One region of the Shewanella sp. POL2 genome, then DNA from elsewhere that is predicted to be linked to it. Evidence: predicted binding sites of a transcription regulator. Region 1 holds the regulator's gene; the other holds the start of a gene.

What was found. The regulator MetJ, encoded in region 1, represses methionine synthesis genes. The targets are predictions, from matches to a motif close to TAGACGTCTAGACGTCTA.
Region 2: the regulator MetJ is predicted to act here: its motif matches at 7,329-7,346, upstream of thrA (bifunctional aspartate kinase/homoserine dehydrogenase I).

The regions. Positions count from the first base shown of each region.
Region 1 covers NZ_AKZL01000097.1:571-14,240, forward strand. The annotation lists partial or broken gene SHEWPOL2_RS18855 (methyl-accepting chemotaxis protein) at 1-1,878, shown strand, start outside; gene metF (methylenetetrahydrofolate reductase) at 1,948-2,841, opposite strand; gene SHEWPOL2_RS18865 (bifunctional aspartate kinase/homoserine dehydrogenase II) at 3,120-5,513, opposite strand; partial or broken gene metB (cystathionine gamma-synthase) at 5,525-6,689, opposite strand; gene metJ (met regulon transcriptional regulator MetJ) at 6,902-7,216, shown strand; gene SHEWPOL2_RS18880 (sulfite exporter TauE/SafE family protein) at 7,324-8,067, shown strand; gene nrfD (NrfD/PsrC family molybdoenzyme membrane anchor subunit) at 8,200-9,144, opposite strand; gene SHEWPOL2_RS18890 (4Fe-4S dicluster domain-containing protein) at 9,147-9,713, opposite strand; gene phsA (thiosulfate reductase PhsA) at 9,726-12,008, opposite strand; gene SHEWPOL2_RS18900 (pentapeptide repeat-containing protein) at 12,497-13,126, opposite strand.
Region 2 covers NZ_AKZL01000009.1:419-16,630, forward strand. The annotation lists partial or broken gene SHEWPOL2_RS03600 (PD40 domain-containing protein) at 1-790, opposite strand, end outside; gene SHEWPOL2_RS03605 (transporter substrate-binding domain-containing protein) at 986-1,870, opposite strand; gene thrC (threonine synthase) at 2,411-3,694, opposite strand; gene thrB (homoserine kinase) at 3,753-4,691, opposite strand; gene thrA (bifunctional aspartate kinase/homoserine dehydrogenase I) at 4,688-7,156, opposite strand; gene slyD (peptidylprolyl isomerase) at 7,800-8,462, shown strand; gene SHEWPOL2_RS03635 (hypothetical protein) at 8,655-9,032, shown strand; gene trpR (trp operon repressor) at 9,064-9,339, opposite strand; gene SHEWPOL2_RS03645 (cytochrome c) at 9,529-9,978, shown strand; gene SHEWPOL2_RS03650 (cytochrome b/b6 domain-containing protein) at 10,040-10,729, opposite strand; gene raiA (ribosome-associated translation inhibitor RaiA) at 11,027-11,383, shown strand; gene SHEWPOL2_RS03660 (DNA polymerase III subunit chi) at 12,554-13,018, shown strand; gene SHEWPOL2_RS03665 (valine--tRNA ligase) at 13,034-15,910, shown strand.

The DNA.
Region 1 (13,670 bases):
CCTACTGCTATTTGCGGTGATGAGCTTTATCATGCCGCTGGTGCTATCAGAATTCAGTCGCCAAATAAGGGAGTCTGAGCAACGGGAATTACATAAGTTATACGAAACCGCGGTGGCAAATATCGTCTCATCGGGACAAAGAGCACAGGCGATGGCAACCTTAATCTCACTCACACCTGAGATCCAAAGTAACTTTGCCGAGCGCGACCGTGAAGCACTACTTCAACGCACTCAACCGCTATTTACGCGCCTTAAACAAGATTTTGCCGTGCAGCAATTTCAGTTTCACACCCCACCCGCGACCTCGTTTTTACGCCTGCATCGCCCTGAAAAATTTGGTGATGACCTCACCGCAATCCGTAAAACCATTGTCGAAACCAACACCCAAAAGCAGCCCCTCAGCGGTTTAGAATACGGGGTTGAAGGCTTAGGTATCCGCGGCCTCGTGCCGATGAATTACCAAGGACAACATACGGGCTCGGTGGAGTTTGGTATGTCATTTGGACAGCCCTTCTTCGACAATTTTAAAAATGCCTACCAAGCAGAGATAACTCTTTTGCTGCCTAAGGATGGCAACTTTGTCCCCTTTGGTGGCACCTTTACCACCGACACCAGCGCCTCCAGCGCCTCCAGCGCCTCCAGCGAACTCAACAAGGTAATGCAAGGTACTGAAGTGATTCGTACCATCGATTTAGACGGCAAGAGCTACGCCCTGTATCGTCATGGGATGAAAGACTACTCGGGCAAAACCTTTGGTGTGCTCGATATTGCACTGGACAGAAGCCATTCTGAGCAAGCGATGTCCGATATTCGCTTTAAACTCATCCTGATAGGCTTTATCGCCTTCTTAATTGGCACCGCCATTGCCTGGTTTATCGCTAAGAGTATTACCCGCCCAATTGCCGAAACAACCAATGCGCTCAATGACATTGCAGAAGGTGAAGGCGATTTAACCCGCCGGATTGAAGTGAAGAGCAAAGATGAAATCGCCCAACTTGCACTCGCCTTTAACCGCTTTGCTGAGAAAATCCACGCGACTGTTGCTCAAGTCTCTGACTCCACCAGCTTACTGGCGACATCGGCCGAAGAAATGTCTGCTATTACAAATGAAACTCAGCAAATGGCAAAACGGCAACACCTTGAGACCGAACAAGTCGCCACCGCCATGAATGAAATGGCGGCAACAGTACAAGAAGTTGCCCACAATGCGACTGATGCCGCTGACGCTGCAACCCACGCCAGCGAGTCAACTGAACATGGTAAGTTGCTGGTTGAAAAGGTCATTTCGACTATAAGTCTGCTGGCGGATGAAATAGCCCATGCCGCCACCGCCATCAACGAACTCGAGCGTAATACCGCGCAGATTGACTCGGTATTAGTCGTTATCCGTAATATTGCCGATCAAACCAATTTGCTCGCCCTCAATGCCGCCATTGAGGCCGCCCGTGCGGGTGAACAAGGCCGCGGTTTGCGGTGGTGGCGGATGAAGTGCGTACGCTCGCCAGCCGTACCCAAGCTTCAACCAGCGAAATTCAGCAGATGATTGAAGCCTTGCAACATAGCGCCAAATCGACCGTCAGCACCATGAATACCAGTACCGCCACCACGCAAAACTGTGTTTCGTTGGTGCACGAGGCGGGGGAAGCGCTCGAAGCCATTACCCAAGCCGTATCCACCATTAGTCAAATGAACATTCAAATCGCTAGCGCTGCCAACGAGCAATGTGCTGTGTCGGCGGAAATCAATAAAAACGTCAATAATATTAATGATATTACGACCAATGCCACCGAGAGTGCCGTACAAACGGCGCGGGCGGGAGACGAGTTAGCACAGCTGTCGATGCGCTTAACCACACTTCTCGCTCAGTTTAGGATTTAGGATTTAGGATTTAGGATTCAAGCAAAACAAAACGCCGCTAAATAGCGGCGTTTTTTTATGCTGTTAACGTTATACCGCCTTTGGGCGAACCCCTAAGGTATGGCAAATCGCATAGGTCAATTCCGCACGGTTTAAGGTGTAGAAGTGGAAATCCTTCACCCCTTCGCGGGACAACACTTTCACCATATCGATCGCCACGTTTGCGCCCACCAGCTGACGGGTTCCGGCATCATTTTCAAGGCCATCGAACTGCTTATGTAACCAGCTTGGTAAGCTCACATTGGTCATACCCGCAAAACGCTTTAACTGGGTAAAATTAGTCACGGGCAGAATGCCGGGTACGATTTCGACATCAATCCCCGCCGCAACACAGCGGTCGCGAAAACGCAGGTAAGATTCCACATCGAAGAAAAACTGGGTAATAGCACGGCTCGCACCGGCATCGATTTTACGCTTAAGGTTAATCAAATCCGCCTGAGCGTTAGCCGCATCTGGGTGCACTTCTGGGTAAGCGGCGACCGAAATATCAAAGTCGGCCACTGAGCGCAGCAGGCGCACTAAATCCACCGCAAAGCGAGTCGGTTTTGGGCTACCCGCAGGCAAGTCGCCACGCAGCGCCACTATGTCGCGAATACCCGATTTCCAGTAATGCTTTGCCAGATCTAACAGCTCTTCATCACTGGCATCCACTAAGGTTAAGTGCGGCGCAGCAACTAGGTTGGTTTCTTGTTGAATACGTTCAATTACGCCGTGGGTACGGTCACGCACGCCCGAGTTTGCCCCATAGGTTACTGAGACAAACTTAGGATTCAGCGGCTCTAAACGACGAATAGAGTTCCACAGGATCTGTTCCATTTCGGGGGTTGATGGCGGAAAAAACTCAAAAGAAACATTAATATCGCCATTAAGTTCAGACAAACTTTGGTTTAGCGAATGTGAATGTTGTGCGTGATGAAAAGCCATGTGTATTTCCTCAACCGCCCGAGTGCGACACTTATCGCGACTGGTACGACTATTAATGCAGTAGTTTAATCCATATGGACGTTTGGACGTCTATATGTCCATATACTAGAGAAACTGGCTGTTAAGTCAAGCCAAAAAATCCCCCTTTTTGGCATTTTCTTATCCCTCGTTGATCACCTTGATTTTAGTCCTTATCTTCGCCAATAAAAAAGGACTCAAATGAGTCCTTTAAGTCTATGAAAATTGGCCGAATCAACTTGAAGATACGAGGTTTATTCCTATTCTTGCAGTAGATCGCGACAGATCTGCGTCAGATCCGATTGCACCGCCGCCGCTGTTACCTCACGGCCAGCACCAGGTCCACGGATAATCAGAGGATTACCTTGATAGAAAGCTGAGCGGATCACAAACACATTGTCACCGGGCGTGAGGTTGGCGTAGGGGTGGCTCGCATCAATCCACTGTAATCCCACCTCGGCTTTAAGGACTGCGCCGCTATTATCCAAGGAGGCGACATATCTCAGCACCTTGTTTTGTTCCGCCGCTGCGCCATATTGCTGCAATAATTCATCATCCAGCTCACCGATGCGGGCAAGGAATTGCTCCAGTGGAATATCCGCTAAATGGGCAGGCACTAAGGAGCGCAGCTCAATATCCTCAAGCTCGATTTCTAGGCCGATTTCACGGGCTAAAATCAGCAACTTGCGCTGCATATCGCGACCAGAAAGATCGTCCCGAGGATCGGGCTCAGTAATCCCTAAACCACGTGCTTCAATCACTAATTCCGAGAAGGGTTTACTGGTATCGTATTTTTCAAATAACCAACACAGGGTGCCAGAGAAAATCCCACCCACGGCTTCAACGCTATCGCCACTGTTACGCAGATCGTTTAAGGCGTGCTGAATAGGTAAACCCGCGCCGCAGCTGGCGTTATAGCGCCAGAATAAACGGCGATAACCGAGTTGTTCTTTAAGCTCGCGATAAAAAGGCAGTGGGCCAGAACCCGCGAGTTTGTTTGCGCTGACCATATGGATGCCGCGCTCGAAAAACTCTGGGTATTGCAGGGTTAAACTGGCGCTGGCGCTGATATCTAATGCAATCAGTTCATCGCAGTTAAGTTGTTCTAATTGTTCAAATAGATGCTCATACTGCCAAGGAGTCGCTTCAGTATCAAATTCCTGCTGCCAGTTTTGTAGATCCACCCCTGTGGACTTAATCAAAGCTTTACTGGAAGTGACCAGACCGACTAACTCGACTTGCGCTTCAAGCTCTTGATTTAACGAGGGAGAAACTGACTTAAACAGCTTCACCCACGCCTCGCCAATATTGCCCACGCCCAGCAGCAATACGCCAATGCGTTTGCGCGGGCCAGCACAGCGGCGATGCACTTTTTGGGTCAGCAGATTAACCTGCGACTGTGGCACTAAGGTCACCAAACTTAAGTCACCACTGAACAAGGGCTTAGCATCGCGGCTCAGTAAACGGGCAAAGCTGCGGCGATAATGCTCGGCATCGGCACTCACCAACGCCACTAAACCGAGTTCGGTATTAATTTGCAGATCTTTAATGCCGAGGGCTTCGGCCTGCGCATCCAATAATTTTTGTACTTGTTTTTGGTTTTCAGCGGTATAGGCAAGCTCAAGCCGTTGATGCGCCGATACCCAATGTGCCAGTGGCGTTAATCCCGCTTCGACTAATTGCTCGAGCAAACTGACCACATCACCCGCGATCTTAAAGCCAAATAACACCACGGCATTTAGGTTGGTCACCACGGGCGCACTCGCTGAGGAACTGTGCGGCGCAATCAGGGTAAAGTCGGTATGGGAGGCATAGCTTGAACGCACAGCCAAGCTCACCTCAGTGTTAAACAGCGGCTGTAAAGTGCGTGAATGCAACACAGGTGAGCCTAAACGTGCCAAGCGGTCGGCTTCGGCAAGTGACATGCTTTTCAGTAACTTGGCATCGTTGATCTTATTGGGATCGGCGTTGAACACCCCTTCCACATCGGTCCAAATGGTCACGCGCTCAATGTCGGCAAGGCTAGCAATTAGGCTGGCGCTAAAGTCAGAGCCATTGCGACCCAATAGCAAGGTATCGCCACGCTCGTTGGCGCAGATAAAACCGGTGATCACTAGGCGCTCGTTAGGGTGTGCGGCCAGTAAGGCTTGCACTTTGGCGCGGGATTCTTGCACACGAATTTGCGGCACGGCGGCCTCATCGGCTACGAGAATCGAGCAGGCATCCACATGGCTTGCGGCCACGCCAGATTCACGCAGCAGCGCTGCCATCAGGCGCGCCGACCAACGCTCACCAAAACTCACCACATGGTTAATTTGGTAATCATTGCGTACATCTAAAGATAATAGACTGATTAACTGAGCTTTATCTGTGGTTAAACGCTCGCGTAAATCCCGCGCTTGCTCGTTGGATAACAGCTGTTCAATCAAGCCTTGCTGATAGCTGATAAGAACTTGTAATTCTTCTTGCCATAATTGGTTGCTATCGCGCAGGGACAATAATTTATATAAAAAGTTAGTGGTTTTACCCGCGGCAGACACCACCACCAGATCATCACTATGGCCATGGGTTAACAGAATATGGGCGACTCGGCGATAACAATCGGCATCGGCTAAGCTGGAACCACCAAATTTATGTAAGTGACAACGTGCCATCTATTATTCCTCTACTGACAAGCCGCTACGGCGGCCAATCCTGCTTGAATATCTGCAACTAAGTCGTCGGCATCTTCAATACCAACCGACAAACGTAATAGGGTGTCTTTAATGCCAGCTTCAAAACGCGCCTGCGGCTCCATCGCCCTGTGGGTCATGGTCGCGGGCACGGCTACGAGACTCTCGACGCCGCCTAAACTCTCAGCCACGCTGAATAAACTTAAGGCATCTAAAAAGGCGACCACTTCGGCCTCGCCGCCCTTAAGCTCAAAACTCAGCATAGCGCCAAAGCCTTTTTGTTGCTTGGCGGCAATGGCATGGCCGGGATGATCCACAAGGCCTGGGTAATACACTTTGCTCACCACTGGGCTGCTAGTCAGTAACTCCACAATACGCTGGGCATTGTTTTGGTGCTCGCGAATGCGCACGGCTAAAGTACGCAGGCCGCGCAGGGTTTGATAACTATCAAACGCGCTACCGGTTAAGCCTAAGGTGTTCGACCACCAATGTAAGGTCTCACCAATTTGGGGATCTTTGGCGATCACCGCGCCGCCCACCACATCGCTATGGCCATTAATGTATTTAGTGGTGGAGTGGATAACGATATCGGCGCCGAGTAATAGCGGTTGCTGCAAAAATCGGTGACAGGAAAGTGTTGTCCACTACCACTAACGCGCCCACACCGTGGCTCGCCTTGTCGATAGCCTCAATATCAACCACCCGCAGCAAAGGGTTGGATGGGGTTTCAATCCACACCATTTTAGGTTGCTGAGCGATGGCCTGCGCAAGTGCTTGGCTGTCGGTTTGATCGACCACCAGCAATTTAAATTGGCCTTTTTTCGCTAGGTTGGTGAATAAGCGGTAAGAACCGCCATAACAGTCGTGGGGCACCACCAGTAAATCATCTGGACCAAGCAACGTGGTGACTAAGGTAATGGCGGCCATGCCAGTGCAGGTCACCACACCGGTTGCGCCTTTTTCCAGCTTAGCTAAGGCATCGCCTAAGATGCTGCGGGTAGGATTGCCGGAACGGCTGTAATCAAATTCGCGCGGATTTTTATGACCATCGAAGGCGTAATTCGTCGACAGGTAAATTGGCGGCACCACGGCGCCATATTGAGTATCGCTTTCGATACCCTGACGCACTGCCAATGTGGCTAATTGACGCTCTGCCATGGGTGGACTCCTAAATTCGGTAGACTGATAGAGATGTCTGGACGTCTAAATGTACCTAAGCCCAGTGGTATCGTCAATAGGCGTTAAGACGTTTAGACGTCTAAACATAAAGAAATCTGTTTGCAATCGCTAAGAAATAGTAGCAATAATTTGACTGTAATCTGTAAGGGTTTAAAATCTGCCCCGAATTTAGCGTTATAACAGGTGAGTCAATGACTGAATGGAATGGGGAATACATCAGCCCCTATGCTGAACATGGCAAGAAGAATGAACAAGTAAAGAAAATTACTGTGTCTATTCCGCTCAAAGTGCTAAAAGTCCTCACGGATGAACGTACGCGTCGTCAGGTCAACAACCTGCGCCACGCAACGAATAGCGAACTGTTGTGCGAAGCATTTTTGCATGCCTACACCGGCCAGCCTCTGCCTGATGATGCCGATCTGTCGAAAGAGTGCCCAGACAGCATCCCCGCTGAAGCGAAGCGGTTGATGGACGAAATGGGGATCGAGTGGGAAGACATGGAATAACGCTTAAGCGTCCATAATCCTGCCGTAACTAATTATTAGGGATCGTTAATGCTCATCCGGCGTGGTGGGTTAAAGTAACGATCCCTATTTTGTTTTGATGGAATCCTATGTTCTCCTTGATCGATCCACAAACGCTTGCCATCGCGTCTGTGATTGTGTTTTTAGGTGCCCTCACCCAGAGTCTGATTGGGTTTGGCTTAGCCGTGGTCGCCAGTCCGTTGCTGTATATCGTCGATCCCCAATTAGTGCCTGCCCCCGTGATTGTGATGGGATTTTCCATCGCGCTACTCACCCTATTGCGTGAACGCGGCCATTTAGAATTCAATGGCTTGCAATACGCGCTCATCGGTCGAGTGCCCGGTGGCTTTATCGGTGCTAGCCTATTACTGTTTGCGCCGCAGCCGATTCTTGGTCTGGCGATTGCAGCCATTGTGGCAGTCGCCGTGGTGCTCAGTTTGTATAAATTCAGTCTGCCGGTGAACAAAGCGACTCTGTTTGGCGCGGGAGTCGTCTCGGGGATCTTTGGCAATATCGCCGCCATTGGTGGCCCTCCGATGGCGATTTTATTGGCGGGTAAGGATGCTTCGCAGTTTCGCGCGGCGTTATCGGCCTTCTTTATCTTTAGTTCGACCATTGCCTTGGCGATTCTTGGGGTGACGGGCCTACTCGAAATCAAGCACTTTTGGCTGTCGCTAATGCTATTGCCCTCGGTCTTTTTAGGCTATCTCGTGGCGGGCAAACTGGTGGGAAATGTGGATAAACATAAGACCAAGATGGCGACCTTAGCCCTCTGCGCTATCAGCGCCTTAGTGCTCACGGTCAAATCAGTGATTGAGTTATTACCGCAATAACCTCATGCCAATCGCAGCCATAAAAAAAGCACCGTTTAACGGTGCTTTTTGTTGCTGTGGATACGAGTTGTCATCCATTCGAGCATCACTTAATCGCATTTAAGTGATGCTTAGTGCGCTAGCATCAATACGTTAGCTTAAGTAACTTTGGCCTGCATACACAATAAAGTGTCTCAGGGCGAGCACGCCAGTTAAGCTGGCACAGGCCACCATAATCATTGCGCCCTTAGTGTGGCGAGTCGCTGCGGGAAGCAGCATAAACAGCAATGGCACACCAAAGCCAATCCCCACGACACCAATCCAGAATACGCTTGCCCACACGCCAGAGGTGAGTGATGCCAGTGCCGCAGCCGCCGCACCGCCCTTAAAGTACAAGGCGCAGAACAACATAAACAGGAACATGATTTCGATTGCCATCACTGGCAGCTCTAAGCCATGCATTTTAGCTAAGGTCTTGTCGTGGCTATCGGTTTTGAACATTACCAGCGCCAGCACCGCATTGGCCGCCGCACCCGCTGATAAACCCGATACCAAGAACAGTGCAGGCAATACCGCAGTGTTTAGCATCGGATAGGCATTCATCGCCGAGATTAAGAAGCCTGTGTAAGCGCCCACACCAATGGCGAGGACAAACAACAGCACTTCAATCAGCTTTCTAAAGGGCATCAGCAGCTTAGCGATAGGCGCGAGGAAACCTAAGCCCCACTTTGGCAAATCGTCACGCAATACTAAAATCGCGTAGGCAAATGCCAAGGGTGAGTAAGCCAGCAGCGCTAATACCCCAATCGCCATAACGGACTGGAAGTTGTAGTTAATTAAGATCAACCAGAAGTGGAAAGGCTTAGTTAAATCAAACACTAAACAAGCCAAGCCTAAGCTGATTGCCACAGGGCCAATAATTGCTGCGGCCTTGAGGATATTGCTCTCAACTTGTGTTTGTTCTTGATTGAACCAACGCAAACCAATGCCAATCAGCAAACTTCCGGCGGATAAACCCGCCATAAACAAATACACGGCGATGACCCAGTGCCAAGTGACGGGATCATATTGCGCCATATCGCCCCAAGTATTGTTCATAATCAAATCCCCCCTCTTTTGGTAGGAACGCGATATACCCTAGGTTTAGTGCCTAAATGGGTCTTATCTTGGTAAGTGATCTTAGTGTTGAGCAGTGTGGCCACTTCACTTTGTGGATCGTTAGCATCGCCAAACACCAAGGCATCGGTCGGGCACACAGTCACACAGGCAGGCTCTTCACCCCGGGCCAAACGCGTGTCCTTACAGAAATTACACTTGTCAGCCACTTTGGTTTCGGGATTCATAAAACGCACTTTGTAGGGACACGCCGCCACGCAGTACATACAACCCACACACTTGTCGCCGTGGATGGAGACAATGCCATCTTCGCCCACATAGGCCGCACCCGTTGGACACACCTTCACACAAGGCGCATCTTCACACTGCTGGCAAGACACCCTGTGGTACTTAAAGTGCAGATTGGGCATTTCGCCATACGGCCCTTCGACTCTCACCTGCAAACGGGTCACCCCTTCTGGTACGCCGTTTTCACTGCGGCAAGCCACGTTACAGGCTTGGCAGCCGATGCACTTGTTCTCATCGTGCACCATCACATATCTTTTCGTCATTTGAGCCTCCAATTAGCGTTTTGCCAGCGTGACGCCAGTGGTGTGTACCGTCATGCCACACACAGGCGCGGTAACGTGGGGCAATAAGTTTCCGCAGTGGATACCTTTGCCTGTCGCTCTAACCAACTCTTTGTTTTTAGAACCAAAGCCCATATAAGCAAACACGGTATCGGGGCGAATGCCCGGGGTGACTAACGCATGACCTTCCTCTGTACCTACACTGCTGGTTAAGCGAATAGGGTCGCCATTGCTGATACCTAATTTGCTCGCGGTATCTGGGTGAACCCATACAGCGTTATCCGACATCAAATTTGCCAGCATGGGCACATTGTGGGTCGCGCCATTGGTATGCACCGCCACCTTACCTTGGATAAAGTAGAGTTCATTTGGCTTTTTAAGCTGCACTTCGCGGAATTTAATGACGCCGCGTCCTGGCGCCATGGCTTCAACCTTGGCGGAGGTCAATTCAATCTTGCCGCTTGGGGTTTTAAAGCTGAGTAAACTGCCGTAGGTGCCGTCTTCATCCGCAGGTTTGGCATTGGCATAGGCCTTGGTAAATTCGGCGACCATTTTAGGTTCACGCAACATAATCGGCTTACCGAAGCTGACAAAACCTTCGTCTTTGATCCGGCGCAGCAGCTCTGTGTCGCGGTTTACCTGCAATAGTTGCAGGGTCTCCATGTTTTCCCATGGATAGAATTCACTCAACCCTAGCTTATGGCCGATATCTTTAAAGATTTGCCATGAAGGACGAGTATCACCTAAGGTTTCGACTACCCGTTGGCGCACATAGTAGGCAGGGTTTTTACCGGACTTGTCAGCGATTTCCTCATCGCGCTCAAGGTAGGTAGACTCAGGTAGAATCACGTCGGCATAGGCCGCGGTTTCACTGATATACACATCGCACACTGCAACAAAGTCGAGCTTTTTCAAGGCTTCGACCACACGCGCTCTGTCGGTCATGGTTTGCATTGGGTTAGTACGGGACATCACCCAGCCATGTAACTGATAAGGCACCGCGCTTAAGGTCGCATCGAGGACGGTTTGATAAACCCCGCCCGCTGACCACATCATGGCGTACTGTTCTTCCACTTGGTCGATACGTTTTGCCTCAGGCTTTGGCATATCTTTTACGCCGGGCTTACCCAGCACGGGGGCCACATTTTCACCGGCGAGCTTGTTATAATCGCCAGGCTTTTGACCCAGGTAGATCCCGCCCTTACGCTCGATGTTACCAATCAAGATGTTGGCAGCGTAAAGCGCGCGGCGCATTTCAAACTCTTCGGTGGTAAAGGTGGCTCTGTGACCAAAATCCACCACCGCATGGGGCGCTTTAGCCGCATATTCACGGGCAATACGGCGAATATCTTTGGCGGGCACATCGGAGATCGTTTCGGCCCACTCAGGGGTATAGGCTTTTACTTCGGCGGCAAAGGTGTCAAAGCCTTCGACATAACGCTCAACAAAGGCCTTGTCGTAAAGATTTTCTTCAATCAAGACATGACATAACGCTAAAGCGACCGCTACGTCGGTGCCGGGACGGATTGCATACCACTCATCGGCTTTGTCGGCGACGATAGAGAATCTTGGCTCAAACACCACCAACTTAGCGCCTTTATCCATTTGCGCTGCCATCATGCCACGGGTTTCGGACATGTTGATGCCTTCGTACAGGTTATGGCCGAAGTTAATGATGTATTTTGAGTTACTTAAATCGCGTTTCACCTTAGTGCCAAACATGGCCTTGGCGGCAATTTCATAACCACCTGGGCAAGTAGATGCATGGGTAAAGGTATTTGGGCTGCCAAACGCTGTGGCGAGATGGAATAAGTGTTTTTCTTGCGAACCGGATTTAGAGGAAAACGCCACCGCCTCAGGGCCGTGAGCTTGCTTGATTTTAGTAAGATTATCGGCAATCAGTTGATAGGCTTCATCCCAACTGATTTCCGCCCATTTACCCTCGCCACGCTCGCCAACCCGTTTTAGCGGTTTAACAATCCGCTGTGGATCGTACAGCAAACTATGGCCAGCACCACCACGGGCACAGACTTTACCGCCAAAAGCTTTAGCTGCCTTGTTACCGCTAATGAAGACGTTTTTACCTTCAATCACCCGCGCTGAAATCGGGCAGCGGGTTGAACACATCTCACAGATACTGGCAATTTCTTTGCCCATGCCCTTTAGCTGCTTACTCTCTAATGCCGCTAAGCTGCCCGGCAATAAGCTAGCTAATGCACATGTTGCACCGCTGGCCCCTGCGCCCTTTAAAAAGGTTCGCCTATTAAGCTCAATCATGGTTACCTCCATCACACTCATCCACCCTTATGCACCAATTGGCACACGCAAACTTAGGCTTTGGGTCACCACTGCGGTGAAACACTAAATTTGCTCACAGGTTTTTAGTTATTAATGCCAATGCCCTAAGACGCGCTGGCATTTTGCTGTTCCAGAGTGATTGTTATCCCGAAAGAGGTAGGCGGCTATTGTGGTAAACCACATAGGCAAGTTTGGTGTGATCTATGGCAACTAAAAGTTAAAATTGTTCTAAAAATTCGTGAATAAGATCAATAGTGTTGATTGGCCATATCGATGCGTACGCTTGAGGTGTTTTTACAATACGCACCACAATAAAAAGTTATCAAAAAACCTAAAAGCAATTTTAAAAACAATAAGTTAAAAAGTGATACCGCGATATCGCTGTCACAATAAACCCGTTCATTTAAAAGGATAAAATGCCAGCACCTATTAGCGCGAACAGGTGCTGATATGAGGTTGGTATAAGGTCAATCCACCAAGGTAATATCTAAGCCATTTAACAGCCGAATCGCTTCATCGCGGCTAAACTTAGCGCCTTTAATTTTGTTGTTAAAAATATCAATGTCGTAATCGGTTGCCTCGGAGAAATCCGCCTCCATTAACTCGGTGCGGCCAAATAAGCTGTGGCGAAAATCGCTGTAACTAAAGTTGGCGCGATTAAACTTGCCCTCACGAAAATCCACATCCTGCGCCTTACAGCCCTCAAGTACCATTTCATCGAGCTTAAGGCCCATAAAAGAGCAGTCGTTTAAGATGCAGGTTCTAAAGCTAAAAGGTGCCGCAAAGGATAATCTCGGCCAAGCAGCACGGGTCCAATCTATGCCCACCAGCTTACATTCTTCAAATCTCACACCGTTAAATTGGCTTAAGGGCACCTTGAGCAGGCTTAAATTACAACCCACAAAACGGCAATCGATAAACTTGCAGTTACGGAATGTGCTGTCGCTAAATTGGCAATCGTAGAACTCGCATTCTTCAAACTCAAGGTCTTGCCACTGGCTTTGGCTCTCGGCTAAGGCGATAAATTGCTGCGAGAAAAAATACCGCCCCTGTGAGGCTGCGCGCGCCATCATTGGCGTTTTTGCATCTGTCGTCATACTCGCTCCATATTCTCCATCACGGCTTAGGCACGTCCTGATGGGCAAATTGTCTTTTTGAATCTACAACAAATAGCTGTTAAAGCGAGAAGCGGCGCCTCAAGCTGATGCACTATAGCCGCAGATAATAACCCGATTAACGCCACTCACTACATGGCTAAATTGGCATAAACCGAATATAGGCTTAGCACTTATGCTCAACAACCTAGCCCCACAATCTAGCTTCAAACGCTTGCGAGCGACGCTCCCGCTTTAGGCATTTTCAGCTTTTACCTTTACCAGCCTTCACTTTGTGCCGACACGCCGCACAGATGCGCATAAATAGCCGTGGAAAATTTTGCGAATAAAGGTAAAATGGCGCCACTTTTCGCGGCTGTCTAACAAGGTTCTCTGGGATTAATGGTTAGCCTTTTCGAGCAAAATGGCACGGGGGTTCCCCGCTTGAGCAGACCAGTATTACTCTGGCGCCAACCTTGCTCTGCGTTTCATTTTCACCCCATATCTAGACAAACGTTATTCTCCCCATCGCCCGAAAATCCACTAT
Region 2 (16,212 bases), on a different contig from region 1:
GCATTTGCCAATCTTTATACTGAGTCAACTGTTTAGCATCACTGCCATCAAGCGCCATTGACCAGAGATTGTCATTACCATCGCTATCGCTAATAAAATAGAGTCTGTCTTGCCATAGCATAGGTTGGCGGACCGAGCCTTGGTGCTGCTTGCTAAGTAATTGTGCCTCGTCTTTACCACCCAGTTTAAAGCGCCATAATTCGCCCTTAGCACCGCCGCGATATACCTTTGCATTATCGCCCGTCACCTGCAGGCCGAAACGGGTAAAATAAACATACTGATTATTGGCATCGATCACCCCTTCCACCGCATCGGCTAAGGGCAGATCGGTTGTGGTTAAGCTCTCGGGATTGACAAGACGCAGCATCCAATTATTCGCTGGGCCAAAGCCAGTGTCGGTGGAATAAAGCACCTCTCCTTTACTGGTCCACCCTTGCACGCGCACTCGGCTGTTTTCGAAACTCACGCGTTTGGCCACACCACCAGCCACAGGTATCACATAAACCTCACTCGCGCCCTCATAATTGGCCACATAAGCCACCCATTTACCATCGGCAGAGATGGCTGCGCCGAGCTCTTCAGCAGGCAAGGTAGTTAAGCGCGTCGCCGCCTTTTGGCCTAGGGTTTGCGTCCACAGGTCCCCTTCAGCGGTAAACACTAAGGTCTGGTCATGCAACGCTGGCGCGCGGTAATAACCTTGATTGCTAGTCGATTGTGCTGCAAATACCTGTGCTGCAGACAAAGTGCCAAGGGCGAGCATGCAGCAGGCAACGGAGTGACGAAGTTTCATGTGTAATCTCTATCCTATTGTTATTGTTAGCAATGGACTTTCTAGTGGGCAAAATTCACCAATAATGACCCAAAGTCTAACCCAGTAACCCAACAAGCTAGCAGAAATTGATAGAGAGAGCAGTAACTTAAAATAAGAGATGTTTTAGCAAATGTGTCATAGACTTATCATTTTGCATACTCATTAGAATAGCGCTTATCTTGCTATATCAAACGTTAATAACCCAGCATACAAGCGATAAAATAGGCCATATTGATTGCTGATTTTCGATTGCTGTGCCAGCGAAATTTGCTGCCACTTATAGACAATTCGCGCAATTTCACCATTGATTGTTAACGCCTTAATGGCACGATTAAATTGCGCTAACTGTAGGGGAGACATACTCTGCTTACTAAGCATTAAGTGTATCGGATTATGGTCCAATATCGGTTTAAGTGCTGATAACCTGATCCCTTGGTGTTGACTAGCAATATAGGGCATCGCTATAGCATCCCCAATCATCAGATCCGCTCTGTCATAAGTGAGCATTTGCACTGATTTGTCGACATCAGGACTCAGTATCAATAAGTTTTCCAGTGCTAAACGTTCTCGAGTGTTCTCATAATCGGCACCATACCAACCACTGATTGGCACTAATAGCCGCAACTTTTGAGTAAAAATATCCTGCCATCGTTCTAACTTAACATTGTCTTTGTTTTCATCTAATACGAATAAGCGCACTTCTTCATCACGGTAGGGATCTGAAAAAAATGAATATTCTTCACGCTCGACGGTTTTTGTAGCACCCATCATTATATCTAGTGAGCCACTTTTCAGCATTTGATGTGAACGCTTCGCTGGGACATTGATAAAGTTAATCTCACATCCCAAAAACTCAGCAAACGCACGCAGTAATTCAACATCCAGTCCTTGAGCCTCCCCCTGCATATCTTGCCAGGCATAGGGAGGCCAATCGTTATAACCGACTTTAATGGGATTCGAACAAGCGGAAGAATTCGCCTCGGATGGAACACTCCAAGCGGGGAAAATAAAAATACATAACAGCAAGATATGGCTAAACTGAAAAATGCACTTTGGCATTATCGTTGCCCCGTCGCGAGTTATTCTTCGATGATTTTACGGCTTAATACTCAGTTTTTACGGCTTAATGCTATGTAAGTTACTACGGCTTATTTATGACTCGATCTAAGCTTAGTCGGCATCCCAACTTGATGCCATCAAGTTGCTCAGTACAGTCCATTGGTCGAACTAGCGTGAACAATAATAAAAACATCTATACAAAAGGAGTCAAACGACTCCCTTTGTATTTCATCTAGTTAGTATTTATCGTCGTTTACAAGATTAGGGCGTGTTGACGTTTCAGGGTTATTTTTGCAGCAATTAGGCTAATGTTTATGCAAGGCAAAGTCCGTGCTGTGTAGCATTCTACGTAAACGGACGATAACGCTGCAGAAACTTCAGCCAAGTGCTGCCCAAAGGGTTCGTCTGGCAGGCACTTGCTCTTTGTCACTTGTCACTTGTCACTCGCCATTTGAGTAGAATAACTACACTTCATTCCTCGCTTCGTGAGCATGAGCTTGCCAGAACGAACAAAATTTAATCTCGAAACGTCAACACGCCCTAGTTTAATACCGCAAATAAATGGTTTTTTAGCTGGGCAAAATCAGCTGGTAATTCAGCCGATAATATTGTTTTGTGCTCTACCACTTTTAATTCAGGCGGCAGAGGTAAGTTAAGGGCAAGCTCCCTATCAACCACATCCTTAAACTTAGCGGGATGGGCTGTGCCTAAAAAGATCCCCACTTCGTCAGGCACTAAATTCAGAGTTAACGCTTTAGCCGCAATTGCTGCATGGGGCTCAGACACATAACCCTTTGCATGTAACTCCGCCAGCGCCTCCGAAGTTTGCGCTTCCGACAGGCGAATCCCCACTAGGTCCGCCAATGGCCAACCGAGTTTCTCGCAAATGGCCTCGACGCGCGGCCAGTTACTTGGCTCACTGACATCCATCGCATTGGACATAGTTGCTTGAGTAGGATTAGGCTGCCAATCACCGCTCTCTAAATAGCGTGGCACAGTGTCATTCGCATTAGTAGCAGCAATAAAACGTTTAACCGGTAAGCCCATGGCTTTGGCAAACAAGCCTGCGGTGAGATTACCAAAATTACCACTGGGCACCGCAATTACAGGGTCTGCTTCATGGCGCTGTTTCGACTGAGCAACCGCTTCAAAGTAATAACAAATCTGTGCAAGTAAGCGGCTGATATTGATTGAATTTGCCGAGTTTAAATGCAAACCATCTCGTACATCGCTATCTTCAAAAGCCTGTTTGACCAAATGCTGGCATGCATCGAAGTCTGACGCCACCGCGACTGTGTGGATGTTCTCACCTAAAGTAGTGAACATTTTTTCCTGTAATTCACTGATTTTGCCCTTAGGATAAAGCACCACAACATTGACTTTATCAAGACCGTAAAAGGCATCGGCCACCGCCGCCCCAGTATCCCCTGATGTTGCCGTTAAAATGGTTAAGCGCGAGTCTTGAGCAAAGACATTGATGCATTGCGCCATAAAACGCGCCCCAAAATCCTTAAATGCTAAGGTGGGCCCATGGAAGAGTTCAAGGCACGAGCGCTGCTCATCGACCGCCACTAAGGGTAAATCAAAGTTAAAGGCACGCTCAACCAGTTGATCTACCGCGTCTTGCCCGAGCTCAGAGGCGAGCCAAGCACCGAGTACTTTTTTACTACGCTCGACAAAAGGCATCGCTAAAAGCGCCTCAATATCATGCAACACCGGGATTTGAGTTGGGAAAAACAGCCCTCTGTCTTTACCGAGTCCTAATTGCACCGCCTCTTTAAAGCTCACTGTCTGCGAAGGGTGTTTTAAATTATATAGTTCCATGCTCACTCGACCTTATTAGTGCCCAGCCTTTTAGGGCTAATGCGTTAAAAGTAAAAAATTAATCTACCCTGCGCGTACCTAGCTCATCGAGGCGGCAAACATGGGCAAAGCCGCCCGCCTCGGTCAGATAATTGGCCTCTAACCATGCTTTGGCAGCATTGGCGGTGGCGAGATCGTCGGTCACCGAAAACAGGGTTGGCCCGCTACCGGAAATACCTGTGGTTAACATGCCTAATTCGGCGAGTGCTGCTCTGGCATTGTCATAACCCGGAATCGCCGCTGCGCGGTAAGGTTCGGCTAGCACATCCTTTAATACTTGAATCGCAAGCTGGGCATTTTGCTGATAAGAGGCATGTACAAAAGCACTTAAATAACGGCCAAAATCGATGACCACAGACTTATCGTATTGTTCTGGCATGAGTTTACGCATCATGGCCGTAGAGAGTGAAATCCCGGGGTACGCCACCACCCAATACCATTGTTTAAAACTGGGGATCGCCTCGCAGATAGCACCAGGCACATTGAGCATCAGCTGCATGCCGCCTAAATAACAGGGTGCAACGTTATCGTAATGCACACTACCGCTGATCTTGCCCTCAAACTCACCCATCAGCTCAAGCAGTGCTTGCTTATCGTAGGGGCGACCAAAATGTTCGTTCAGCGCGTAAAGCGCTGCAACCACAGAGCTGGCACTCGAGCCTAAGCCACTGCCGACGGGCAAGTTTTTCTCTAGGGTTAATGCCACACCTTGGTTTTCTTTCCCAAGGGCTTTTAAGAAAAACACCGCGCATTGATGGACGATATTCTCCTCGGGATTGCTGGGTAACTTATGCGCCCACGCTCCCACTTGAGTGAGGCTCACCCCAGCATCCGCTGCAGCAATCGTGACTCTATCGCCCAGTAAACTGCCATCGATGGGCGCAAGTGCTGCGCCCAATAAATCAAAACCCACACCCACATTACCCATAGAGGCGGGAGCGTAAACGGTCAAACTCATACACTCACCTCACGAGTCCAATTTAAGGTTCTTAATACATCGGCAAAGGCACCTGCCGCAGTCACTTCTGTGCCCGCACCATAACCACGTAGCACAAAGGGAATCGGCTGATAATAACGGCTGTAGAATGCCAAGGCATTTTCACCGCCTTTTACGCTATAAAGTGGATCGGTAGCATCGACTTCGGTGATACGCACATAGCACGCGCCTTCTTCAATCTGCCCCACATAACGCAGCACTTTACCCTGCGCTTTCGCCTCAGCCACTCGCGCCGCAATCGCCGCATCAGCCTCGGGTAAACGCGCCATAAAACTTTCCACATCGCCTGAATCATCAAAACCTACGGGTAAGACTGAGTCGACAACAATATCATTTAGTTCAAGTTTCAAACCCACTTCACGGGCCAAAATCAGTACCTTACGCGCCACATCCATGCCACTTAAATCATCGCGAGGATCAGGTTCAGTAAAGCATTTTTCCCGCGCCAGTTTAGTCGCCTCAGAAAGTGACATCCCCTCATCGAGTTTACCGAAGATAAAGGATAAGGAGCCTGACAAAATGCCATTAAACTTGTGCAATTTATCACCGGCGAATAACAGTTTTTTCAAGTTATCGATAACGGGTAATCCTGCGCCCACGTTGGTCTCATACAGAAACTGCCGACGTTGCTTTAATGCTGTTTGACGCAAAGCTTGGTAATAGGCGTAATCGCGAGTGTTAGCCTTTTTATTCGGCGTCACCACGTGCATGCCCGCGTTCATCACCTCTAAATACTGGTTCGATACTTGATCGCTTGAAGTACAATCCACCAGCACAGGGTTTAATAACTGTTGCTCTTTCACCCACGCCAATAGCGCATGTATATCGCTTGGCTGCTGGCTATCGGCAAGCAGGTTTTGCCAATTGTTTAAATCGATACCTGCACTATCGAGTAACATCTTGCTTGAATTCACGATACCGCAGACACGGATGCTAATGTGCTGCTCTTTTAGCACGCTCGCCTGTTGTTTGATCTGCTCCAGTAAGCCTGCGCCAACGTTACCGCAACCCACTAAAAACACATCTAAATACTGCTGCACATCGAAAAAGCCCTGATGACAGGCGGCAACCGCATGTTTGGTCTTACGCTGTTCGATCACAGTTGAAATAGAACGTTCAGAAGAGCCTTGGGCAATCGCGATAATATTCACACTCGCCTGTGCTAATGCTTGGAAAAACCGCGCCGCCACACCTTTATGGGTACGCATGCCATCGCCAATTAACGAGACAATGGCTAAGTCATGGCGCATTGCAATCGGTTCTAGCAAGTCACTTTTAATTTCTAACTCAAACTCTTGCTCAAGCGCCGATTTCACCTTGGCGGACTCACTGGTCGCCACACAAAAGCTGATGCTGTATTCACAAGAACTCTGGGTGATGAGTGACACGGAAACACCACTACGGGAAATTGCCGCCAGCGTGCGGCTCGCCATGCCGACCATGCCCTTCATGCCGGGGCCTGATACATCAAACATGGTTTGATTATCCAGATTAGAAATGGCCTTCACCTGCAAACCGCTTTCATCGGCCTGATTCGATACTAGAGTACCTGGCGCATCGGGGTTAAAACTGTTCTTGATATAACAGGGAATATGAAACTGGGCGATAGGTGCAATGGTTTTAGGATGCAGCACCTTAGCCCCAAAATAAGACAGCTCCATCGCCTCTTGATAACTGAGCTGTGACAACAATTTAGCATCGGTGACAACCCGAGGATCGGTGTTGTATACGCCGTCAACGTCGGTCCAGATCTCACAACTTGAAGCATCTAAACAAGCGGCCAGCACGGCAGCGGAATAGTCAGAACCGTTACGGCCTAAGGTCACGACCTTGCCGTCTTCATCGGCGGCAGTAAAGCCGGGCATCACCCAAACCCGTTTTTCATTGAGGGCAAGATTTTTGAATCGCGGTTTACTGACGGCAATATCCACCACAGATTCGAGCGGACGACCACGGCCTAAAAACAGCTCACGCGGATCTAGCTGCGCCGAAGTGATGCCTTTTGCCAGCATGACTTGCTCCATCAAAGCAGCAGACAAACGCTCACCCGCAACAACGATCTCGGCGCGTACTCCGTCAGGGCATTCCTGCAGCAGCGTAATGCCGCGTAATCTGTCCTGCCAACGCGCAAGCTGCGCACTCAGTCCGGCGAACAACACTTCGCTTTGACTGCTCGAGAGTCCAGAACTGACCGCATCCTGATAGAGCGAAGTAAACACCCGCTCAACATGTTGAATGACTGGCGAATAATCTTCCCCTTTCACCGCCACATCGACCATTTCTAGCAGAGCGTTTGTCACTGTTGCAGGCGCAGAGAGCACTGTCGCGACCGGCTCAGCTTTCGCTGCCTTGGCAACAATATCCGCCGCCATTGAAAATCGCTGCCAATTTGCAAGCGAGGTACCACCAAATTTCATCACTTTCATCTTGATCTCCTGTACCGCGCCCGACTAAGAAACATAAGCTAAAAACAAAAAAGCCCGCTTCTTTGTGGGAAGCGGGCTCGTCGTTAAAATTCTTTAGGGTGTATCAGCCCGCCCCCACTCTGGTTGTAGTGGTGGTTGTAATAATGGTAATTACTACGAAACCAAGGCTATGCATACGTTTAGACTTATCTATGTCAATGTGATGTTAAACAGAATTGCCTTTTTCACCTAACCTTGTCAACCCCCAAACTGGATTATTTATGCACAAATCTTTCACTTGAGTAAATTAGTGATTCAAGATTAATAAATATCAAGTTTTCATAGGCTAAAAATACGTTTTCATCAATACAAAACTGTTTACGTAAACGTAATGCCAGACAATTACACTCAATTTAACCTATTAAAAAATAAATAATTTATAATGATATTTTTTCATCATTCGAAAATTAAAGCATTTCAGTCTATTTCCGCACATAACAAAGGGCAACTCATAAAAAACCACAATTCATATTTTGTATCGTCTTAAATCTCAGTAAATCGAACTCACAAAAAGCTGTGCGATATCTAACATAAGCAACTTCAAATTATCGCCAGCACCCTAAAAGCGCGTTATTATGCGCGCACATTCCGAACCGGAGGCGATATGAAGATCACCCAACACAGCGCGGTAACCATTCATTACCGTTTATCAGATCAAGAAGGCAGACTTTTAGAAGACTCTTTTGATGCCGAACCAATGTTGTATCTGCATGGTACAGAAAACCTAATCCCAGGATTAGAAGCCGCATTAGAAGGTAAAATTAAGGGCGAAAAACTGGACGTGACGATCAGTGCCGAAGAGGCCTATGGTCCGTACCATGATGGCCTTCGCCAGGCAGTACCATTAGAAGCATTCGGTGATATCGAAGACATCGTGCCAGGTATGCGCTTTATTGCAGAAACCGAAATGGGCCAGCGTCCAGTTCAAGTCATCGAAGTTAAAGATGATGTTGTGATTGTTGATGGCAACCATCCATTAGCAGGCCAAGCACTCAGCTTTAGCATTGAAGTCATCGATGTACGTGAAGCGACAGCTGAAGAAATTGCCCATGGGCATATTCATGCACACGGCGGATGTGGCAGTCATGGACACAGCCATGAACATGACCATGGCGGCGGATGCTGTGGTGGCTCAGGTCATGATGTTGGTGGTTGCTGCGGGGGTTCTGATGACCATGGGCATCACCACCATGACCATGATCACGAAGCTTGTGACACACCTAAAGCGGGATGCGATGGCAACGGTGGCTGCGGCTGTCGCGGCTAATGTAGGTTCACAAGCCTAATAGCCCTCCCAGAGGAGCTGATAAAAAAGCACTTCCTTAAATAAGGAGGTGCTTTTTTTATCGCCAAATGATTATAATCAGCAGGTAAATAGGGAAGTTTAAAATCAAACAGCATTTTCAGCTAAAAAAACAATATTTTCAAATCGATATAAACATCACGCAACGGAGTGCATATGTTAGCAAAACCAGTATATGAAGTTTTACCCTTTGGCTATATGGTACTAGGCTGTTTAAGCTTTATGCTGCTAGAACCTGATTATGCGCTGATTGCTGCTCTTGTTGTGTTTGTTTTGGGCGCCAGAATTTACAATTTACGTTCTCAAAATCGCCGAACCGATCCTGTAAAACGTCGAAAATCTGGATATCTACCTAAGACAATTTACGATTTATTGCCTTTTATTTATCTCTTTTCTGCCTTAGCTATTTTTAAATTTTTCCCTAAAAATCTTTATCCTTTGTTGGCCATTATGTTACTCAGTTATAGTTTTTATATTCTCGTTAGACGCTCCATCCACCGCCGACATAAAATACCGACAACTCCCCAGTTTTAATCAAATATCTAGTCTAATGGAGACCCAATAATTAACTGATAAGCTGTTGGATTTTATCCCTATGGCTAGGTGCCATATTCTTTAAATAGTTAGAACAACGGGTAATAGTCGCAATACTCACCTGATACTCGGCAGCAATTTGTCTCTGGCTCATTTCTCCATTTAGCAATAGCTGGAAGACTTTTAGCCGACCGGCAATAGCGCTGCGCTCTTCCTCGGTCAGCAATAAATGAAACAATACCGACAGCTCTTCATAATTCCCATGGCTCAAAATTTTTTCTAATACTAAGTCCCAATTGGCTCGCATAATCGCCCCATAAGTATTGTTTAAGCATTACAACGGCAGTTTAGCAGATTTACTCTACCGGCAAATAACTTGTTACGTTTATCCCTCTTATCTAGACAAAAACTGACAAATTTGCTTCTAGTACATTGAGTTAATTTGTGTACAATAGCAGAGCAATGTCACACTTCGACGCTAATTTGTGAGAATACGATGAAAAAATTACTCCTAACTCTCGTTGCCGGTACCTTATTGGCTTCAACTGCTCAAGCACACAATTTTGAAGATGCAAAAGATGCGATTCAATATCGCCAATCTGGATTCAGCTTAATTGCTTATAACTTTGGTGATATGGGCGCCATGATGAAAGGTAAAAAGCCTTTCGATGCTGAAACCTTTGCGATGCGCGCAAAAAATGTCGCTGCGCTTTCACACATCCCTTTCGAAGGCTTTATTGAAGGTTCAGATAAAGGCGATACCGAAGCCCTAGCCAAAGTATGGCAAGACAAGGCTGACTTTGACGCTAAGATGAAAACCTTCCAAGAAAATGCTGCAATTTTAGCGACTGTTGCTCAGAAAGGTGACCAAGCTGAAATCAAGCAAGCCTTTATGGATACTGGCAAGAGCTGTAAAGGCTGCCATGACGTTTACAAAAAAGATTAATGTTCTCGTAATCTCTTGTAAAAAGCCTGCAATATGCAGGCTTTTTACTCCTGAGCATCCGCTAAAGCACTTGCACTACAGGCCACATCAAATAAGTAAATACAAGCCCTGCGATGATTAGCAGCAGGATTAATGCCAGCCACAGTGATTTAAAAACCAACTGAGACTCTAACTTTGCGTACTCAAGCTTAGATACACGCTTGTAACCGCTAACCATCGCACCTACTAACTTGTCACCTTTAAGCGCGTGCACAATAACTGCCAACACATGCACGGCAGTTAAGGCCAAGATCAGGTTAAAATTCATCTTATGTAACCAAGTGAGAAACGAACCTGTATCAGCACTCACATAGCTGTATAGCGGACCTTCGGTAAACACATCATCGGTAGCAAACAGTCCAGTGATTAGCTGTAAGCTAATAATGGCAATCAACACAATTACCATATAACCGCCCATCGGATTATGTCCTAATACCACAGACACGCCCTTTGTTCGAACTTCGTTTAAATACTCAAACACAACCCTAGGGTGGTGCACGAAGTGGCTAAATCTGGCTGTATCACTGCCAATTAAGCCCCACAAAAGACGAAAGCCAATCAAGATCAACAGACTATAAGCAAAGATCTGGTGCCATTGCATTTCGCCCACTTCGGCGCTCCACCACAATAAGGCCATTAGGGCCACCATGCCCCAGTGAAAAAAGCGTATGGGTAAATCCCAGACCTTAACTTTGATATGTTCGGTTTCCATAATACCTGCCACTCGACGAAACAATGAAATAAGTGAAGGTATTTTATCGGGATCTAATGAAAAACTTAAAGTAAAGATAGGTAAATGATAGGAAAGACTGCGGAGTTATCCCATCAAATATGGCCTGTTCTGATAGCCAATACAAGCCTTTTCGGCTAAGAATCACCGAGATTTGTCTAAGCGATCAAATATCCAACGAACAGTATCTAACCGGACAAAATATGTGATTTAGATCTCGTTTTTAAAGGTGTAGATTGGTAATCTGAAACTGAAGAAAATAAATAGAAGGTTCGACATATGCTAAAGATTACGAGCAAGCAATTAGAAGTAACTGCCCCAATCCGTGAACGCATTGAAAGCCGTTTGGAGAAACTTTCTAGACATGATGTGCAGTTGATTAATCCCCATGTCATTATTACCGAGGAGAAACCTGGTTTCAAAATTGAAGCGTCGGTTGGCATCCCAAATGGAGAACTTTTTGCTCAAGCTAAACACGATAATCTTTATGCAGCTATCACTGCTATGGGTCAAAAATTAGAGAAGCAACTTAATCGTTTAACCCACAAACCTGAAGCACAACGTTTTACATCCATTGCTCATCCCGAAGAGGCTATTAATGTCGAGGATGATTACGAGGAGGAAGATGCAGCTTAAGTTACTCGATGTTAGTGCGAGACCACATCACTTCGAGAGCATAAAAGTAGATAAGGTTTAATAGGTCACATTTTTTAGCAAAAGTTTGATAGGCTATCCTAATGGCCAGTAAAAAGAGTGTGAAGCTTTAAATAACTACTACACTTTACTAAGTGACAGCAGAATCGAAGTGATGTGAATTTCAGCTTAATAGCATTTAATACCACCACAAGAAGGAGTACGCCGCCATACAAAACTCACACTCAAAAACAGTGACACAGGTAGTCACATAAAGCATTAAAGCAGCCACATAAATTCGGTAACGCCAAGCTGTAATGTTTATGCGTTTCCCATCTGATTATCAAATGAGATGAGAGGTTACTAAAAGTACAAACCGATGACCAAAAACTAACGACAAATGCACTAAGGGGTGTTAACTCACGAGTCGATCATTAAGGAGTAACCTACTACATCATATTGCCAGTTTAAGTCTTACACACTCTTCAAGCCCAAATGTAACAACCAAGAGGAGGACGTTAGCAATAGAGCCACATAGGTACCATGAAAGGCCACTTTAGGTGAATTAGCTTCTTAACAGTCAAACAATATGAGGAGGTTAATAGCGTTATCGGTAATATGAGCAAGTGGGCATATTACAAATAGTGAGTAAAAAGAATTTAGATAACACGGAACAAGGCGAGCTGCTTAACAGCAAAATACCCAGTACCTTTTTGAGTACTAACTATCGGCCAGATTTCTTTATCTATGTTCTAAAGTGTAATCGTAAGTGAAAATGTAAGCGAAAGTTGTAAGTTGAAAAATGAGTTAACATGCTGAATAAACAAATCTAATGCAATATCTGTTTGTTTATTCACAAAGCGTCAATGAATCCTTTAATAACAATGCTCAATAACCTAGGAGGAATAGTTTGTTTGACCAGTCTTTCAACCAGCGCACCTTCGGGTGCGCTTTGCTTTTATACTCGATAGTCGTTCAACCATTTATATAAGCACTTAGTATTAAGCTTGTTCTCAAATTGGTGAACATTTCGCACAGTAACTGTTTAAGTGAGACACCTGTCCCCCGTAGCTTAATCTACCGCTAAAAACCCCAGAGCGAAGCGTTAACCCAGCTCGAGTTTTAGTGTAGACTTACCCGTTCGTCCATAACTCAAAGCAAGGCATTGAAATCATGACTCAAGCGCTGTTTTATCTACTGCCGCCGATGGGCGTGAACACGGCCTTTAGTGACATGTATCAATTGGCTTGCCGCTTGGCCCAACAGGGATTTATAAACCAGCAGCAGGTCTATATTCACTGTCAGGACAAGAACATCGCCTTCAAAATCGACGAGTTACTATGGCAGTTTGAACCCAGTGCATTTGTCCCCCATAACCTCAAAGGTGAAGGCCCAACCACGGGTTCCCCCGTTGAAATCGGTTTTGATCGACTTGGACCTAACAAAAGTCGTCAACTTCTGATTAATCTTGCAGACCAAGTACCGCCATTTGCGGTAAACTTTGGTCAAATCTTCGATTTTGTAGCTAATGACGACCAACATAAGGCGATAGCACGTGAACGCTACCGCCAATATCGTGGCTTAGGGATTGAATTAACAACCCAAAATTTAGCAACACATCCACTTAATTTAGCTTGAGACAGATACGTTCCCATGGAAAAAACATACGATCCTCAGTCCATTGAGCAGACTCTTTACCAAAACTGGGAAGAGCAAGGTTACTTTAAGCCCCACGGCGATGCCTCACAGGGCAACTATTGCATCATGATCCCACCGCCCAATGTGACGGGCAGTCTGCACATGGGTCACGCTTTCCAAGATACCATCATGGATACCCTGATCCGCTACCAACGTATGAAGGGTAAAAACACCCTGTGGCAAGTCGGTACTGACCATGCGGGTATTGCGACTCAAATGCTGGTTGAGCGTAAGCTTGAAGCCGAAGAAGGCAAGAGCCGCCATGATCTTGGCCGCGATGCTTTTATGGAAAAAGTCTGGGAATGGAAAGCGCAATCGGGCGGCACCATCACTAAGCAGCTACGTCGTATGGGCGCCTCTGTGGATTGGGACCGTGAGCGTTTTACCATGGACGAAGGCTTGTCTAAAGCCGTTCAAGAAGTGTTTGTCCGTCTCTATGAAGATGATTTGATTTACCGTGGTAAACGCTTAGTAAACTGGGATCCCAAGCTGCATACCGCGATTTCTGATCTCGAAGTGGAAAACAAAGAAAAGCAAGGCCACATGTGGCATCTGCGTTATCCATTAGCCGATGGCGAACTGACTGCTGACGGTAAAGATTACCTCGAAGTCGCCACCACGCGTCCAGAAACTATGTTAGGCGATAGCGCGGTTGCAGTTCATCCAGACGATGAGCGTTATCAAGCACTGATCGGCAAATTTATTCTGCTGCCTATCGTTAATCGTCGCATCCCAATCGTTGCCGATGACTATGTGGACATGGCTTTTGGTACAGGTTGCGTGAAAATCACCCCTGCCCACGACTTTAATGACTATGAAGTTGGTAAGCGCCATAAGCTGCCCATGTTCAACGTGTTGACCTTAGATGCGGCCATTCGCGCATCAGCCGAAGTCGTCAATACCGATGGCACCATCAACACCACCTTAGATGGCAGCCTACCTGAGCGTTTCGCAGGTTTAGATCGTTTCAAAGCCCGTGATGCAATCGTGGCAGAGTTTGAAACCTTAGGTCTGCTCGAAAAAATCGCGCCACACAGCCTAAAAGTGCCCTACGGTGACCGCTCAGGCGTAGTTATTGAGCCGATGCTGACCGACCAATGGTACGTTGCCGTTGCGCCTATGGCGAAAACTGCCATCGAAGCCGTTGAAAATGGCGATATTAAGTTTGTGCCGCAGCAGTACGAAAACATGTACTTCTCTTGGATGCGCGACATTCAAGATTGGTGTATCTCTCGCCAATTATGGTGGGGTCACCGCATCCCCGCTTGGTACGATGCGAACGGTAAAGTTTATGTGGGCCGCACCGAAGCTGAAGTGCGTGCTAAGCACAATATCGATGATGCTATCGCCCTGCGCCAAGATGAAGACGTACTGGATACTTGGTTCAGCTCTGCCCTGTGGACATTCTCGACCTTAGGCTGGCCTGACAATATTGAAGATTTAAAAACCTTCCACCCGACCGATGTGCTGGTCACGGGTTTTGACATCATCTTCTTCTGGGTTGCCCGTATGATCATGATGACCATGCACTTCATCAAAGATGAAGACGGTAAGCCACAGGTACCATTTAAAACCGTTTATGTGACTGGTCTTATCCGCGATGAAGCGGGTAACAAGATGTCAAAATCTAAGGGCAACGTACTTGACCCATTAGATATGATCGACGGTATCGATTTAGAAGCCCTCGTTGAAAAACGCACTGGCAACATGATGCAACCTCAACTAGCCGCCAAGATCGAAAAGAGCACCCGTAAAGAATTTGAAAATGGTATCGAAGCCCACGGTACTGATGCCCTGCGCTTTACCCTAGCGGCAATGGCCTCAACTGGCCGTGATATCAACTGGGACATGAAGCGTTTGGACGGTTACCGCAGCTTCTGTAACAAGCTTTGGAACGCGTCACGTTACGTGCTCATGAATACCGAAGGCCAAGATTGCGGCCCGAACTCACCGGATTACCAAGGCGGTGAGATGGAACTGTCACTGGCGGATCGCTGGATCATCGGTTTATTCAACCAAACCGTAAAAACCTACGACGACCACATGGCAAACTACCGCTTCGACCTTGCGGCTAACACGCTGTATGAGTTCACTTGGAACCAGTTCTGCGATTGGTACTTAGAGTTAACTAAGCCAGTGCTGCAAAACGGCAATGAAGCGCAAATGCGTGGCACCCGCCATACACTGGTCAATGTGTTAGAAGCGATGCAACGTCTGATGCACCCAATGATGCCGTACATCACTGAAACCATCTGGCAACGCGTTAAACCACTGACAGGCGCCCAAGGCGACACCATCATGCTGGCACCATTCCCAAGCTATGATGCTGCCAAAGTAGATGCGACCGCGATGGCCGATCTCGAGTGGGTTAAGCAAGTCATTGTTGCGGTTCGTAATATCCGTGCAGAGCTCAATATAGCGCCTTCTAAGCCATTAAATGCCCTACTGCGTGGCGTGAGTGCCCAAGACAAAGCCCGTGTTGAAGCTAACCAAGCCTTCTTCACAACGCTTGCGCGCTTAGAAAGTATGACAATTCTTGGTGAAGGTGAAACGGCGCCAATGTCGACCACAGGTCTGATTGGCGAAATGGAATTATTAATTCCGATGGCAGGTCTGGTGGATGTAGCGGCCGAAATGGCTCGTATCGACAAGCAGCTTGAAAAGCTGACTCAAGAGATTGCCCGTATCGAAGGTAAATTATCCAATGAAGGCTTCGTGGCAAAAGCACCGCCAGCCGTCATTGATAAAGAGCGCGCTAAGATGGCCGATCTCAGCCGTGATATGGACAAACTAAAAGAGCAAAAAGCCGAGTTTGCTAAGCTAGAAGCCTAATCACGACATCTACGCTAAAAAGGGCTGTATTTTACAGCCCTTTTTATTTCCCCTGTTCCATCCTAAATCGCGTTAACACTCTTCAAACCTCTCTCAGAACTCGCCCCCCTAAGACCCAAAGAAGCTCATCGATCCCTTGTTCCATGCTTATCTCCCCTTCTCTCTTTTACGGCAGATATTGCTAGCCCATTGCTATCTCTTTATCACACGTAAAATAGCAAGCCAGAGCGATAAACATCATCGCTTAAGGCGTTGGCATTTCAACAAGCATAACGTGGCGTAAAAGACGGGCTATCAATGCG